DNA from 3 places in the Paenibacillus sp. FSL H8-0260 genome. Region 1 is predicted to be linked to each of the others. Evidence: riboswitches for the same ligand, from Rfam matches in the RefSeq annotation. Region 1 holds a riboswitch; each other region holds the start of a gene.
The links. Region 1 has a riboswitch for cyclic di-GMP ahead of MHI51_RS02085 (anti-repressor SinI family protein). Riboswitches for the same ligand answer to the same signal wherever they lie in the genome.

Region 1 (3,283 bases):
CTACTGCCAGCCTCACCGCCCCCAACAGAAACACAGCCCTAAGTTGATTGTCCACTTCCGCTTACGAACCGGAAGATACAATATATAAATTTTATAAAAAATTCAAACACAAATTTGAGGAGGAATTTTATTATGGGTATCAAGAAAACATTGGGTCTTGGCGTAGCATCTGCAGCACTGGGTTTATCATTAATCGGCGGAGGAACCTTCGCATACTTTAGCGACACTGCGCAAAGCACAGCTACATTCGCAGCGGGCACGCTCGATCTGAACTCCGACCCTTCTGTCATCGTTAATATTCCTAACCTGAAACCAGGTGATACGGTAACTAAATCCTTCAAATTGAAAAACGATGGTTCGCTCGATATCGGATCTATTATTCTGAATACATCGACTCAAATCACGGATGCTAAAGGAGATAACTACCTGGATTTAGCCGAGTTCATTAAAGTTAAATTCCTTAGAAATAATGATAAAGGAGTACCTATCGTCTCTCCTGAAAATGTAGTTTATGAGACTACACTTGCTGCTTTAAAAAGTCAGCATCCGGATCTCGTAAAAAATACAGGTTGGGATCAACTCTTTACCGAAGCATCCGGTATTAAAGCCGGTACCAACGACAGCTTCTCCGTCCAATTCGAATTTGTGGAAAATAACCAAGATCAAAATATTTTCCAAGGCGATAGCTTAACACTGACTTGGGATTTCGTAGCTAAACAAGGTGCGAAAAAAGACTACTAAGATCAATAAAGTAATTTAATAAAATACTCGAAGAGCAGCAGATCCTGAATCCGGCCACGGATAAGCAGATTGCTGCTCTTCTCTTTACAATAAACTTTGTCCGATTTATTGATATTTGCTATACTAATAACAAAAATTACGGAGGGGCGTCAGCATAGTGCCACAGAATATGGGCCAACGTATCCAGCAGCTCCGCCTAGACAAGGGTTTCTCCCTATCTGAGCTTGCGGACAGAGCAGATGTGGCTAAGTCGTATCTTAGCAACGTGGAGAGAAACATCCAATCCAATCCATCCATCCAGTTTATCGAAAAAATCGCTGACGCGCTTCAGGTATCCATTCATGCCCTACTCTATGGAGAACCCAATGATGCAGAGGAATCACATTTAGATTCGGAATGGTTCCGATTGGTGCAGGAAGCTATGGACTCAGGCATTAGCAAACGCGAATTCAAAGAATTTCTGGACTATCAGAAATGGAAGCTCGATCAAAAGGATTAATACTTCCTACTAATCTGGTACGATCCTCTCTTCTACTAAATCATATCGAAAAAGGACACAGCGAAGAACCGCTGTGCCCTTTTTCGATATGTAACCCCTCTAATGTATTACTGCACGATCTGCACAGTTTTCTCATGAAAGAACTGGCGGATTTCATCTGCCTTAATGCCAGCCTTCTTAGCTGCTAATAATAAATGTACCCACTCTTGATCCAGATCAATAAACTGCTGTTCTCTGTTGCTACCCTGGTTGGACTTTTCCAAAAAATCTCCCCCTAAGATTTTACGTCCCCAGGCAATCCGGCTGTCATAGTATCTCTACCTTAGACCCGCGACTTTGTGCCCCTGCCTTTCGGCAAGTTTACCTTTTACTGGACCCTTTTCACGAAAGGATCTACTTAAAAAACTATAAAATTACTATCTGCAATAACATTATACAAAAAGAAAGCGGAAAAGTGTGTCGATTCCTGGTTACTTTCTATTTTAAAAACGAAAAATAAAAGATTTTTTTTCAAAGATCTTGTCCGATTATCACGATACTCGTCCGTTACATAAAATAAATTGTACTAGCAAAATAAATATTTACTGACCTAATAGTTAAAAATAAGGATAATAGAATCATTTTAATAGGCCTTTAGAATGGGTAATGAGAAGAAACACCCTTCTTTTCATTAGAACAAGCTAACCCATACCATTTTGCGAACGTATTGGACGAAAGAATGAATTGATTACAGTGGCCGAAAGTAGCACAATAAGATGAGAAATGAAACCGCAATCATCACAGCTCCAGTAAGCGTTGACACAAAATGTCACGTATGGAGTTCATCCGTTAAGGAGGATGTATTCATGGCAGCCAAAGAGCCCTATAACGAATCCATTTGGAGTAAGTATTACGGACCCAATTTAGGCTACATTCAAGAAAGATATGAACAGTTTGTGAAAGATCCCTCCACCGTAGAAAATAATTATCGCGAGCTTTTTACAAATTCGGGACCTCCTCCCCTAACTCCGGATAGCGAACCGGCTCCTCAGCCGCGCATCTCGGGAGACACCGAATGGCTTAGAAAAGCAGTAAGAGCTTCCAAGCTAATCGCCAATATTCGTATATATGGCCATATGGCCGCTGAAATTGATCCGCTGGTACGCGATCAGAATCCCATGGCAAAATATCTTGAGCTTGAAACCTATGGGCTGACCCGCGAAGACCTGATCGCACTGCCTGCCACGCTTATATGGGAAAATGCGCCGAATGATGTGCATACCGGATGGGATGCCGTGCAACGTATGCGTCAGGCATACACCAAGACTATCGCCTATGAATTCGGGCATGTGCATGAAGAAAAAGAACTGCAATGGCTAAATAGGCAGGCAGAATCCACCAGCTCACCAGCACCCCTAAATAATACAGAACGCAAAGAGCTCCTGAACCGCCTGATTCAGGTAGAGCAATTTGAAACCTTCCTCCACAAGACTTTTGTAGGTCAGAAGCGTTTCAGTCTTGAAGGCAATGATGCTCTTGTGCCGATGTTAGATGAAATCGTACGTGCTGCTGCACATGACGGTGCGGAGCATATTTTGATGGGCATGGCGCATCGCGGCCGCCTCAACGTTCTTGCACATATTTTGGGCAAACCTTATGATATCATATTTTCAGAGTTTCATCATTCTCCGAACAAGGAGCTTTTCCCTTCCGAAGGCTCCACAGGCATTAACTATGGTTGGACAGGTGATGTGAAATACCATCTCGGTGCAGACCGTGCTGTCCGTGAAGGAGAAACCGTACGCACAAGAATAACACTAGCGAATAACCCAAGTCACTTGGAATTCGTCAATCCTGTTGTGGAAGGTTTCACTCGTGCCGCACAAGAAGATCGGAGCACTGCAGGACTGCCGAAGATTGATACCAGTAAAGCTATGGCGGTGCTGATGCATGGCGATGCTGCTTTTCCAGGTGAAGGAATTGTTGCAGAAACGCTTAATATCGGCAAACTTCAAGGTTATCAAAATGGTGGGACGATCCATATCATTGTTAATAACCGAATTG
Region 2 (3,283 bases), 650 kb from region 1:
GTGGGCGTTTATATGCTTTAGACCGGTTATGTAGAATGACGGCTGTAAAATATGCTGCACCCTTAAATAAAAAAACGTTTATTAATTTTATCCCAACGTCGATCTACGCTCCAGAGTTCTGCTTAAGATCAACCGTTGAACTGGCCAATCAATTAGGCGTCGATCCTTCTCTTTTTGTCTTTGAAGTTGTTGAGACGGAGAAAGTGGATGATCTCGCTCATTTGAAAGCTATTTTGACATATTACAAGGATCGGGGATTTGAATACGCTTTAGATGATGTTGGTGAGGGCTTCAGCACGATCGAGATGTTATTGGAGCTTAAACCCCATTACATGAAGCTGGATATGAAATATGTTCAGGGTGTGTCCAGCGATCTGAACAAACAGAAAATAGCAAAGCAATTTTTAGAAAAAGCTTTAGAAATCCAATCCGTTCCTTTAGCAGAAGGTGTGGAGTTTAGAGAGGACTTTGAATGGCTTAAGCAGAGTGGTTATCAGTTGTTTCAGGGATATTTATTTGGAAAGCCTGATCCTATTCCCAAACAGTAATCCTAATGAGTATATATCCGTCCAGAGGATGAGATGAATTTCAGGTCAGAGTCTGAGTACAGCCAACCCCCGGGGTTGTATAATTTAGGTAATTGAAAAGGGGGACGGGATGGATATGAAATGGCATCAATTTGTAACGCGCTGGGCAGATTCTAGGGGCTTTGATGGACGAGAGATTGATTATCAATGGCCTTCTCCCTCATTTCCGGTCATCAGTATTCGCAGTAATCTAGGGCGATACTCAGGTCAAGCGTATGGTCGTGGAGGTAAACCCCGTGTGAAGACAGCCGTTGGATTAATCGCTATTGGAGATGTAGCTGTCGGCTTGATTTCCATAGGTGCGATAAGCGTGGGCGTATTATCCTTAGGAGCAATATCACTGGGAATGTGGTTAGCGATCGGAGCAATAGCACTTAGCTGGCTTGGCTTCGCAGTGGGAGCGATTGCGATTGCAGGCGTGGCTGTAGGAGCGATCGCAATCGCGGAAAAAGCGTTAGGGGCCATCGCCATAGGGGATACGGCGTTTGGTGCGATAGCGATAGGCAGGATCGCTGGGGGTGCCATAGCTATCGGACAATGGGCATATGGTGTAATCGCAGTTGGCGAACATGGTTTCGGATTAATTCCCATCACGGGCGATGTGTGGAATTGGTTCCGGCGGTTGTTTGGATCGGGGAGTTAAGTAGACCTACAGTCCTAAAGGATGCCCTTCTCTTCCGGGATGGTCGATAAATAATATCTATCACATAAGAAAAACTAATTGCAATTACCTATATTCATTTCATACCAATTAATCATGCGATCCGATCTAGGCTTATGTTACTCTTTGAATGTATTCGAAACTTCATAGGCAAACCTATGGAAATGTAGGGACGCAAAGCTAAAGGGACTAAGGTTATCATAACTATTGTCAGCCAGCTGCCAAAGAGTGTGTAACGCTTTTTGTTAAAATATAAGAAAGTATAAGTTATACACCTATACTTAATATCTTATATTTCTCGCTTAAACGCTTGCCGTCCTTATAGGACGCTGAAGGCGTTTATGCTTGTTAAGGTTTAATAAAAATTAAGTCTTAATTTTTAGGCGACTTTATACGCAATCAAGCTACTCTTTTGGGGTAGTTTTTTTTGTGCCCATTTTTGGGCACTGGAGAGATTCATATGACATCTGGGGGTAAGAAGAGATGAAGAAAATGATTGCGATCGCTACATCGGCGGCCATGTTGGCCAGTTTTTCGAGTGAGGCAGGTTATGCTTTAGCAAGTGAGGCAAGCAAGGTAAATGTAACAAAAACAGTGGCGCAAAGTAAGGTTAACTTATTAAGCAACGCTTCGGTTATTCCGTTTGAGCTGTACGGCAAGGATGCTCTAAATGCCTATAATGAGGTTTTTAGAATGAATCCAGCAAATATTAAATCCATCACAAATAACGGTGGCAACTACTCAGGCTCGCCTATAGCTAAGGCTATGGATGGGGATATGAGCACGCATTGGGAGACTGGCAAACCGAATAGTTCAACGTTTACGAATGAGGTTGTGTTTGTTTTCAATGAGTCCACTGAATTAAATAGAATGGTATACGCGGCTAGGCAATCCGGTGCGAAAGGTAAAGGTTTTGCTCAAGAATTTGAGATCTATGGTTCCACTACCGATGGGGGTGATTTTACGCTCGTGTCTTCTGGAGAATATACAGGCTCAACCGGTGATGTAGTGGAGATTCAGTTCGCACCTACGGCTTTTAAGAGACTTAAATTTGTCTTCAAAAAAGCGAACCAAGATTGGGCGAGTGCGGCTGAGTTTTCTTTTTATAAAGAGGATAGTGTCTCTGCTAAAATGAAAAATTTGTTTACAGATGATACCTTGAGCCAAGTTAGTACTGCCTTTGATACGGCAGAGAAATTAACAGCTTTAGAGAATGAAGTGCAGGCACATCCACTGTATGCGCAGTTTAAAGAAGAGATAGAGAATGCAAAGATCCTTTTGAAGAACCATCAGGTAGAGGCAACGACAGCCAAGGTTTCGAAGCTAAAAGGGTATGGAACAACCTATGAAAATGCCTATAGCCAAGCTTATAGAATGCCGAATGCAAACGTATCAAAAGTAACGGTGAACGGTGGAAGCTACTCAGGTACGAAGCCTGAATATATGCTGGATGACCAGCCCACTACGCATTGGGAAACGAACAAAAACAATGATGCAAGCTTCACGAATGAAGTCGTGTTTGAACTAGCGCAAGCGGAAGTGCTGGACAGAGTGGCTTTTTTGGCTAGAGATAACCGCAAAGGATTCCCAGAGGCTTTTGAAATCTATGCATCAGAGACGAGTAAAGGAGAGACCTTCCAACTTGTATCTAGCGGAACCGCGGTTAGTACCAATGACTTTCTGGAATTTAAATTCGAACCGACGAAGTTTAAAAGATTAAAATTTAAGTTCACAAAAGCTAATATCAACAGACCTTTTGCGGCTGAATTTAGATTTTATACAGAAGATAAAGTAAGCGAAGCTGTAAATGGTATTTTCACAGATGGAACGATGAGTGCGGTTGTGCCTGCTTATAATAGCGTCGAAGCAATCAACGAATTAGAAGAAGCGGCAAAAGTACATCCGCTCTATCCAATCCTGAAAGATTCTTTGGATTTAGCTAAGAAGCTAGTGAATGGTGAAGTTCAAACCGAAGGCACCATCATTGAGGCGGAACAACGTGGAGATATGAAAAAGCATGCGCAGGAAAACCTGA
Region 3 (3,283 bases), 2.6 Mb from region 1:
GAACAATCGACTTTAGCTTTTAAAGCAGCACTGCCAAAATATGTAGTGAACTTAAAGGTGAATGAGTCTATTCTTAAAGAATTACAACGTGAAAGATATGTAACTATAACTTTAGTAGAACCCTCTGCTAATACTGGGTGGATGAACGTGGAGGCCGAGTTTAATGCTATAGAATCTGCCTGTCGTATCGTACTCTCTTTCTCTCCTTCAGTTATTGTTTTAGCTCCTATCGAACTAGTAGGAATGGTAAAGTCTGCTATTAAAACAATTTCCACAATATATGAGGAATTTTGACATGAATTCTAAATATCTACTACTTAAAGAAGATTTATGACACTTCTCTATAGACCAATGACCTATAAATCCCCTATAATAACACCATTACATAAAATTTAATAAGGGGGACATTTTACCAATGAGCTGGATGCACAAACTTCCGTTAAAACAAAGAATTGTTGCCGGATGTTACCTCGTTGCCGCACTGTTTGCTATTCCTGTCTTAGTTACGTTAATGATTCTAGGTCAATTTCTCGTAGGAATTATACTAGTAGTTGTTCTTGCAGGTCTGACTTTACCTGTTGCTCGCTTCGTGGAGAGAACGCTTACATCATCTTTTGATGATATTGCTAATGTATCTCACAGTATTTCAAAGGGTGATTTCACTAGCAGAGCGGACGAAAATGGTTCAATGGGTGACGTAAGCCGCTCCTTTAACACAATGATCGATAAGCTCAAGAAGATTCTGACCGATGCATCGCAGATCACCCGTCAAGTTATGGATGCAAGCCGCGGAATCGAAGATAAGAACCAGAACCTGAAAATTGTCATGGCACAAGTAGCCTCTTCTTCTACTGAGCTCGCTCTTGGTGCAAATGAAATATCTACGGATATCGCTGATATGACAGAATCCATTAAAGACATTGAGACCAAAGTATCCAATTATACGAACTCCACCAAAGAAATGAACAGACGTTCAATACATACCTTAGAACTTGTTGAGCAAGGGCGCCAATCCGTAGATACACAGGCTGAAGGCATGCGTAAAAACATAGAGGCTACACAAAAAGTGGCTGATACTATTGAAGCTCTCTCACAAAATGCCCGCGGGATTACGATGATCACCAAGACCATCACAGAGATCGCTGAGCAGACCAACCTGCTGTCACTGAATGCCTCCATCGAAGCTGCTCGTGCCGGAGAGCATGGTCGGGGTTTTGCCGTTGTAGCTCAAGAGGTCCGCAAGCTTGCTGAAGAATCTACGGCATCCACAAAAGAAGTATTCGGCTTGGTCCGCAGCATTGAGTCAGATATTAAACAAGCCATCGATAATATTGCCATCAATGAAGAGGTTGTGCAGGTTCAGAATGAAATGATCACTCAATCTGCCCATATTTTCGCACAAATTGTACAAAGCGTGCAGTACATTACCGAGCAAATCTCTTCATTCTCTGCGGAGAGTGATCTTATGCTAGAAAGTGCCTTGAAAATTTCCAGTGCAATTGAGAATATCTCAGCAATCACCGAAGAAACTGCTGCTGGCACGGAAGAGGTATCGGCGGCTATGAATGAACAGATTAATGCCCTGCAGTCTGTTGCAGAAGAAACGGAAAAAATGACCCAGGCCGTATTTAATCTGCAAAAAACCATTCATATCTTTAAATTCTAGTTCAAAACTATCAACTGCCACCTAAGCTGAGTCTTAGGTGGCAGTTTTTTTCGCGAGGCAAAACTTCATCTCTTGGACAAGACTTTCGTCAAATTTCGAGTTTTTTTAGCGGATTATGTTGACAAAAATTAATGAGGAATATATTGTAAAGGAAAATTATTCTTATCAACTATAAATTAATATTGGCAAAATCCTCGAAAGAGGATGACGCAAAACCATGGATCTACAGCCTCATTTTTTCGTTTGAGGCCATGATTGCCAGGTTGCAGAGGAACCAGGACGGCTGAACTATTGTTCAGTCTTAGAGGCGCCTTATGCCACCAACCTGTGCTTACTATAGAGCACAGGTTTTTACTTTTTGAGTATATTGATCTATCGTATCTATTCGGTAGATTAATAACTAATATATATCAAAAAACTTGTGAGGTGTTTCTTTTGAAGACAGTCGCAGATTACATGGCGGAAGCACTACGTAACCTTGGAGTCACACATTCTTTTGGGATCATTGGCAAATCCATTTGTCCAATTGTTCTAAAGATGGTGGATTACGGTATTGAATTTATTCCCGGCAGACATGAAGCAAGCTCCGGATTCGAAGCAGCAGGGTATGCGCTGAAAACGGGTAACCTAGGCGTAGCATTTGGTACTTCGGGTCCTGGGGGAACTAACCTGCTTACAGCAGCAGCACATGCGAAAGCTAACAACCTACCTGTCCTATTTATTACCGGCCACCAATCCATTACAGAGCTTGGAATTCCTCAATGTCAGGACTCCACCTCTTTTCTGGCTGATTTAGCTGATATGTTCAGACCTGCTACCTTGTTCAGTAAATTGGTTGAACGTGGGGATCACTTTGGTACTATTTTTAATCATGCGATTTCTGTGGCCCTGACCAAACGGGGTCCTGTTCATCTTTGTATTCCTTTTGATGTACAAACTGAAGTATTGGAAGAATGCAATATAGTAATCCCAGAAAGAGAATCTCTAATTAGTCTAGCTAATATCGATAGAGTCATCGATGCTATTCAAGCTGCTAAGAATCCTTTGATTATTGCGGGTAAAGGAATTAACCGCTCCGGAGCACATAAAGAGCTTGTTCAACTCGCAGAAACTTTTAATATTCCTGTAGTAACATCTCCTGGTGGAAAAGGGGCTATAGTCTGGGATCACCCACTCTATCATGGTCCTATTGGCGTTGGCGGTTCGACCCACGGGGACGATTTATTGAATAAAAGCGATTTATTTATAGTGCTTGGATCACGTTTAAGTGATATGACCATCTGTAATCTTAAACGGGAGAATCATCCAGCAACTTTAATTCAATTTGATATTGATCCAACCTTTGTCGGAAAAATACTATTGTCCAAAACGATACCGGTCACCGGGGACCTGCGCGATAATTTGGTGCACTGCCTAAATCATATTGACCCAAGCACAATCACCAAACGTGAGGCTTTGGCCGATACGGATTATTCAGAAGAGCTTCCAACCCTCAAGAATCTTTCCCTTGCTTCGGTAATGAGTACTTTAAGTGATTTGATCCCTTATAATAATTCAATTTTCGTTGATGATGGAAGTCATGGATTCCACGCTGCAAAATGGTACAAGGTTAAGAAA

Region 2: linked by a shared signal. The riboswitch ahead of MHI51_RS29755 (NPCBM/NEW2 domain-containing protein) and the one ahead of MHI51_RS02085 (anti-repressor SinI family protein) in region 1 are both predicted to bind cyclic di-GMP.
Region 3: linked by a shared signal. The riboswitch ahead of MHI51_RS21280 (thiamine pyrophosphate-binding protein) and the one ahead of MHI51_RS02085 (anti-repressor SinI family protein) in region 1 are both predicted to bind cyclic di-GMP.

Annotation. Positions count from the first base shown of each region.
Region 1 covers NZ_CP150298.1:473,071-476,353, reverse strand. The annotation lists gene sipW (signal peptidase I SipW) at 1-42, shown strand, start outside; gene MHI51_RS02095 (TasA family protein) at 133-741, shown strand; gene MHI51_RS02090 (helix-turn-helix domain-containing protein) at 911-1,240, shown strand; gene MHI51_RS02085 (anti-repressor SinI family protein) at 1,348-1,503, opposite strand; cyclic di-GMP riboswitch class I at 1,531-1,615, opposite strand; gene MHI51_RS02080 (2-oxoglutarate dehydrogenase E1 component) at 2,086-3,283, shown strand, end outside.
Region 2 covers NZ_CP150298.1:6,698,860-6,702,142, reverse strand. The annotation lists gene MHI51_RS29765 (EAL domain-containing protein) at 1-548, shown strand, start outside; gene MHI51_RS29760 (hypothetical protein) at 664-1,230, shown strand; cyclic di-GMP riboswitch class I at 1,388-1,474, shown strand; gene MHI51_RS29755 (NPCBM/NEW2 domain-containing protein) at 1,732-3,283, shown strand, end outside.
Region 3 covers NZ_CP150298.1:4,760,547-4,763,829, forward strand. The annotation lists gene MHI51_RS21270 (YafY family protein) at 1-294, shown strand, start outside; gene MHI51_RS21275 (methyl-accepting chemotaxis protein) at 416-1,666, shown strand; cyclic di-GMP riboswitch class I at 1,841-1,937, shown strand; gene MHI51_RS21280 (thiamine pyrophosphate-binding protein) at 2,093-3,283, shown strand, end outside.